DNA from 3 places in the Heyndrickxia acidicola genome. Region 1 is predicted to be linked to each of the others. Evidence: riboswitches for the same ligand, from Rfam matches in the RefSeq annotation. Region 1 holds a riboswitch; each other region holds the start of a gene.

Region 1 (2,270 bases):
ATCTACCTCCTGATAAACGCAAAAAATACCATAATCTTTTGCATGTTTAGGAGAGTTTATTTCTACCTGCTGCCCTGAAAGCATGATTTCACCTGAATCTGCTGTATAAGCGCCAGAAAGAATTTTCATAAGCGTACTTTTCCCTGCACCGTTTGCCCCTAATATAGCATGCACCTCGCCTGCTTTAAGGTCAAAATGAGCATCAGACAAGGATTTTACATTCCCAAAGGATTTTTTTATATCATTCATGATGAGCAATTGGTCCATAATTGTTTGCCCTCCTTCCTTTGTATAAAGGGAGTCTGACCGATGCTATCGGAGCAGACCCTCCAATCTTATTTACCTTCTTCCAATTTCTTAAGTGCTTCTGAATATCCCTGATTGCTGTGGCCCCAGCCTTTTATATACTGATTAAGATCAGCTGTTGTAATTTGTTTCTTCGGCAGAGTTTTCTTTGTTACAAATACAGGCTTTAATTTTACTGTTGCAGGTGTATGATCTCCATGGATTTTTTGGTACGCATACCGAACCTGAATACGGCCAATATCTTTCGGATCAACGGCGGCAGATGCTACCCATGGGCTGTTTTTCTCTTGAATCATTTGCAGATCCTCATCGCTCATATCAATTCCATACACTTTAATATCGTTTCTTCCTGCCTGTTGAATGGCGCGGACCGCACCCTTGGCAAATTCATCCCAGGAAGCCCAAACGGCTGTGATTTGGCCTTTCTTTGGATACTGCTTTAGAAGAGCTTCCATTTGGGACTGAGTGTCCAAAGCAGTATTTTGTGTTGCTGCACCAAAAGTCGCTACCTCTTTGATTCCTGGATTTTTAGACATAAAATTTTTATAAGCAATTTGACGTCTTTCCATTGGAGCAAAACCAGCAACCCAAATCTTTACGATATTGGCTTTACCTCCTGTATCCTTTGCTAGCTTATTTAACGTCATTTCTGCCATTTGCTGATCACCTTGTTCAAGGACTGTTACACCTGGAACGGATACATCTGCATCAAATACAATAACGGGTATCTTCTGGCTGACTGCTTTCTTAACACCATCTGTAAGAGCTTCTTTTGTCCCATGGTCTATCAGAATGGCATCAAAGCCCTGGTTAATGGCGGCATCAAGGTTTGAAGCCATTTTTGCAAGATCTCCATCTGAAGTAAAAACAGTCGTTTTCCCTCCAAACTTTGCTACCTGCTCCTTTACCCCTTCAATATATTGTTCTGAAAAGGTTCCTAGGTTTTGCTGCATAATCAACGCTATCTTTTTGTTTGCAAGCGGATTCTTAGAATTGACATCTGCTTTCGCTTCCGTACTCTTTGATAAAGTAGGCTGGCAGCCTGCCAATAAGATAAAAGCGGTTAAAAAGATAAGCAAGCCTTTCCCGTTAACTATTTTTCTCATTCTCATCTCTCCTTTTTTTAGTTCGTTCAAAGCGATAAAGAAATAAAGCCAAACGAAAAAGCCCCTTTCCAAAAAGAAAAGAGGCTGAAGAATATAAAATCTTCTCACCTCTTATCTCTCAGAAAGTATCCTTTCTGTTGGAATTAGCACCGTGCCTCATGGGAAAATCCCGGCTTATTTTAAAAATACGCCCCATTTCACAATGGTATTACGGTCGGTTGCTGGGCATCATCGGGCCAAATCCCTCCGCCTGCTCTGGATAAGAGTTTTAAAGCTATAATTATGTACTCATAGGGTGAATATTAGCACGATAATAAACAGAATTGCAACTCTTTTTAAAAATATTTTTTTATTTCGAAGACTGATTGGTTATATAAATAATTGGGGTAGACTGTTTAAGGATTTATATCTAGGGCGGCTCAGCTTTACTGCCATTTAAATGATAGCGCTTTATTACTATGCGAAATTTGTTGTGTTAAACTCCTTGGAAAATTGTTATTCTAAGATAGTTTTGGTTAGCTTTTTAAATTACTTTATTTACTAATTCCTCTTCTTACCCAATTTACAATGCAAGGAATATCATCAATTTCAAATTATTTATTTTTAAATATATAAAATGGATTAAAATAGTCCATCCTAGTAAAATTGAACCCTTTTTGGAAAAAATTTCAGAAACATGAAACTTATTTATACAAACATGCGTCTTTTTAATAGACATTTATACAGAGGAGATCAATATGACTCAACACCGCATTTATAATTTCTTATATGGATTGGGGCTTTTTCTGCTTCTTTCCCTGTATATTTTTAATGTATTTTATAAGATAAGCGATTTTCCAGTATATAGCTGGGATGAGG
Region 2 (2,270 bases), 400 kb from region 1:
AGGAGATCATCATTTTTATATCAGGTCTCCAAGCTTTTTTCCACCATGAAATGAGAAATATACACATCTGGAGCTATTTCGCTTTTGCCGGTTTTTTGAAACCCGAAGCTATGATATAACCGAACAGCGGGCTCATTTTTTTCTCCTGTGCTGACTTTGAAGCAGGACGCTTCAGGGTAGGAATCAACGACGTGCTGCAATAAAGCGCTGCCAATTCCCTTTCTAAAATGAAGAGGATGGACAATCAATCTGCATATGACTAAATGGTTGTCCTCAAAGCTAATCGATATGACCCCGGCCAATTCATCCTCTTGATAAAAGCCAAAAAAGGTTTCGCGGCTTTCTAGCAAAGAGTTGACAGTCTCATGCAACGGAGGTATGTCGTAGAAATTTAATAGCTTCGCTTCTATATTATATGCAGGCAGTTGGATGCGTAAAACGCTTTCGGCTGCCTCTACATCTGTTATATCTAAAATCTTAATCATTACCATACCCCCTGCATGATAGACTTTTTTACTATTATACATACAAATAGAGGAGACAAGGAGAGGTTTTTTTAGGAAAATGAAATATTTTTCTGAAAAATAACTTTATTCTGAGATAAATTGGATAATCACGAAAACAGGATGAGAATAACAGGTTCTATTCTTATTAATTTCCCACGCTTTAATCTATTGTACGCAAAGCAGCAATCTATGCAGAAACAGCGTCCGCTTTTAAAGAAAAGGGTTGATGTTATAGAAGGAATGTTGTAAATTGTATAATAAGAATTAATTTTTCGAAATATAAAATTACATAGTTGTATCTTATCAAGAGAGGCGGAGGGACTGGCCCAGCGATGCCTCAGCAACCAGTCAATTATATTGACCCGGTGCTAATTCCAGCAGGTGTAAGCCTGGACGATAAGAAGAATGTGACGATTCTAAAGGCCTTCTTCTTAAAGAAGGTCTTTTTATTTTTAGGTCTTATAAAAATGACCGAATGAGCAGGAACAATAATCTCTTGCAAAAAATTGGATTAGATGCTCTCAAAATTCGCCTAGAGAAAAACAGTTTAAGGATCAGCAAGAAAAACAATGAAGGAGTGATAGGAGCATGGATTTACTGAAAACCCTGGAAAAACGGATTCTGGTAGCTGACGGAGCGATGGGAACACTACTTTATTCGCATGGGGTGGATACGTGTTATGAAGAGTTCAACCTGATTCATCCTGAAAAGATAGTGAATATTCACAGGGCATATATACAGGCCGGTGCAGAGGTCATTCAAACCAATACCTACAGTGCCAATTATTTTAAGCTGGAACAGTATGGACTGGAAGAAAAGGTGAAAGAAATCAATACGGAAGCGGTGCGGATTGCCAAACAGGCCGCTGGAAACAATACATTCATTCTGGGATCCATGGGCGGCTACAGGGGTGTTCGGAAATTGGAGATACCGGATGCAGAGATTAAGCGCTGCTTTAGAGAACAGCTTTTTCACCTGCTAAATGAGGGAGTTGACGGGATTCTTCTCGAAACCTATTTCGATGTGGAGGAGCTTTATTCCGTAGTGGAAATTGCCAAGAAGGAGGCAGCAGTACCGGTAATTGCCCAGGTTTCCCTGCATGAACCAGGCGTTCTCCAGAACGGGCGGCATGTGACCGAAGCGCTTAACCAGCTTGAAGGGTTGGGGGCAGATATTATCGGTCTCAATTGCCGTCTCGGCCCTCATCACATGATACAATCCTTTGAAGAAATCCCCTTGCCGGAAAAAGCCTATCTGTCTGCCTATCCTAATGCGAGTTTACTGGATTACGAGGACGGCAGGGTAACCTTTAGGGATAACGCTCGTTATTTCAAGGATAGCGCGATACAGCTGGTGGAGGAGGGTGTCCGGCTGATTGGGGGCTGCTGCGGTACCACACCTGAGCATATCCAAGCAGTGGCTGAAGGTGTAAAAGGGCTGACGCCTATAAAAGAAAAGACACCTAAAGTTCCGAGAGCACGAATCGAGCTTTCGAGTTCAAGTGGAATCGAGCCGCCCATCCATCAGATTGCAAAGGAAAGAACGTCGGTCATCGTTGAATTGGATACACCCAAGCATTTGTTGACAGATCGCTTTTTTGAAGGAGCAAGGGCTTTAAAGGAGGCCGGAATTGATGCCTTAACCATGGCGGATAATTCACTTGCGTCGCCGCGGATCAGCAATATTGCGATGGCTGCGCTTTTAAAAGAAAGGGAACAAATCCGGCCGCTTGTTCATATTACCTGCAGAGACCGCAATCTGATT
Region 3 (2,270 bases), 280 kb from region 1:
TTCTGGAGGAAAAGCCTATCTTGTCCAAAGAGGAAAGCTTCGTGAAGTAGAATGGCAAAACGATGGCGGAAGGATTCTTCCATATGAAAATGGAAGTCCCATTAAGCTGATTCCGGGAAAAACCTGGATCAGTATCATACCAGATGCCGGCAGGGTTACGTATACTAAGTAAAATAATATAGAGTACACAGCATATTCGTGTATTATGAGTAAAGGAGATTTTTGTATGCAAATCGATAAATTAAGAGGGAAATCATTGGATCAGTTATTTGAAGCCATTTTATCATTAAAGGATTCGGAGGAATGCTACCGATTTTTTGATGATTTATGTACAATTAACGAAATTCAGTCATTGGCACAGCGTTTAGAAGTAGCAAGCATGCTGCGCGAGAAAAAAACCTACCATGTCATTGAGACGGAGACTGGTGCCAGCACTGCTACTATTTCTCGTGTGAAGCGCTGTTTAAATTATGGAAATGATTCCTATGAAATGGTTCTTGATCGTTTGAAGGAACAACAAGAACAAAAAGTGAGTGAGTAACTTAATGCAGTTAAAGAAAGCGGCATCTCCTTAATAAGGCGATGCCGCTTTGTTATGTAATTGATGATTTAGCGAACTAAAGTAAAATCCTGTTCTCATATCCACTTTTTCCGATTATACTAACAGGTCCTCGAAATGTGCTTGAAAAGAATAAATTTTGGGAAATTTATTGACAAATAAAAATAAACTCACTACAATAAAACTCATATTAAAAATTTCATAAATATCATATTTCTTATCCAGAGAGGTGGAGGGACTGGCCCTATGATACCTCGGCAACGGATTTGCTGTTTTTTCGCAAACACCGTGCCAATTCCTGCAAATCAGTGAATCATTGATTTGGTAGATGAGAAGTCGCCGGTGTTTACATAAGCCCTTCTTCTTTATCGTGTATTGGATAAGAAGAGGGGCTTTTTTGAGCTTAAAACTAATTTAGTCTAGTAAACAGACTTACAAAAGACAAATACAGCAATAGAAAAGAAGAGAGGGAGAGGATTCAATTGGCAATTCAAAAGGAAAACAGCGAGACACTTATTGAACAATATAGAGAAACGATACTATCCAGCGTTGATGAATCAAAAGAACTTTATATTCAAACAAGCCATGCTATCCATGAAAGGCCGGAAATTGGTAATAAGGAATTTTTTGCATCAAAAGCATTAACGGAAATTCTGGAAAAGGAGGGTTTTGATGTAACCCGCAATGTTGCAGGGCATGAAACAGGATTTGTGGCGAGAAAGTCATCCGAAAAAGCCGGCCCATCTATCGCTTTCCTTGCAGAATATGACGCACTTCCCGGGATTGGCCATGCATGCGGGCATAACATTATCGGCACGACCAGTACAGCAGCGGGCATTGCCTTATCAAAAGTCATTGAAGAAACGGGTGGAGAAGTGGTTGTTTTGGGAACGCCTGCTGAAGAAGGCGGACCTAACGGCAGTGCCAAGGGCAGTTTTGTAAGAGAAGGGTATTTAAATGGAATTGATGCCGCCCTTATGCTTCATCCCAGCGGCCAAACCAGCTTAACAACCCCTTCACTTGCTGTTGATCCGCTTGACTTCCATTTTTACGGAAGAACAGCTCATGCTGCCAGCTCTCCAGAAGAAGGAATTAATGCCTTAGATGCGGTGATTCAGTTGTTTAATGGCATTAATGCGCTAAGGCAGCAGCTGGCATCGGATGTCCGGGTCCATGGAATCATCACACATGGCGGTGAAGCCCCTAATATCATTCCTGATTATGCTTCAGCGCGCTTCTTTATTAGGGCAAGTACTTGGAATTCAACCGAAGAGGTATCGGCCAAGGTTCGGAGGATTGCTGAAGGAGCTGCCCTTGCCACAGGCTGCACTGTGAAGATAGAAAGGTTTCAAAATGAAGTTCATAACTTGATTCTCAATGCTTCACTTGATGCTGCTGTTGGTCAAGAGCTTTCGCTGCTGGGAGAAACCATTGCAGAAAAGGGCAATGGGATTGGAAGTACAGATGCAGGGAATGTGAGTCAGGTGGTGCCCACATCCCATTGTTATATAAAAATTGGACCGGATGATCTTATCGGACATACAAAGGAATTTCGTGAAGCAGCCTGCTCTGAAATTGGAGAACATGCTCTCATTGCAGGGGCAAAAGCATTGGCTTTAACCGGTCTTCGGCTACTGACGGAAGAAGCGCTTTTAAACAAAGTCAAATCAGACTTTGTTCATGCAAAGCAGAAATAAACAAATCAGTCTGC

Evidence for each region. A riboswitch is a leader RNA that binds a small molecule or an ion and turns the genes downstream of it on or off. The one in region 1 is predicted to bind S-adenosylmethionine.
Region 2: it holds a riboswitch for S-adenosylmethionine, as region 1 does, so the genes downstream of both, A5N88_RS17275 (bifunctional homocysteine S-methyltransferase/methylenetetrahydrofolate reductase) here and A5N88_RS15295 (sugar ABC transporter substrate-binding protein) in region 1, are expected to answer to the same signal.
Region 3: it holds a riboswitch for S-adenosylmethionine, as region 1 does, so the genes downstream of both, A5N88_RS14030 (M20 family metallopeptidase) here and A5N88_RS15295 (sugar ABC transporter substrate-binding protein) in region 1, are expected to answer to the same signal.

Annotation. Positions count from the first base shown of each region.
Region 1 covers NZ_KV440953.1:3,287,754-3,290,023, forward strand. Annotated here, with positions in the region: gene A5N88_RS15290 (sugar ABC transporter ATP-binding protein) at 1-267, opposite strand, end outside; gene A5N88_RS15295 (sugar ABC transporter substrate-binding protein) at 336-1,412, opposite strand; SAM riboswitch class I at 1,521-1,678, opposite strand; gene A5N88_RS15300 (ArnT family glycosyltransferase) at 2,150-2,270, shown strand, end outside.
Region 2 covers NZ_KV440953.1:3,687,082-3,689,351, forward strand. Annotated here, with positions in the region: gene A5N88_RS17270 (GNAT family N-acetyltransferase) at 21-485, opposite strand; SAM riboswitch class I at 804-909, shown strand; gene A5N88_RS17275 (bifunctional homocysteine S-methyltransferase/methylenetetrahydrofolate reductase) at 1,095-2,270, shown strand, end outside.
Region 3 covers NZ_KV440953.1:3,006,252-3,008,521, reverse strand. Annotated here, with positions in the region: gene A5N88_RS14040 (DUF3048 domain-containing protein) at 1-172, shown strand, start outside; gene A5N88_RS14035 (YerC/YecD family TrpR-related protein) at 227-541, shown strand; SAM riboswitch class I at 774-894, shown strand; gene A5N88_RS14030 (M20 family metallopeptidase) at 1,075-2,256, shown strand.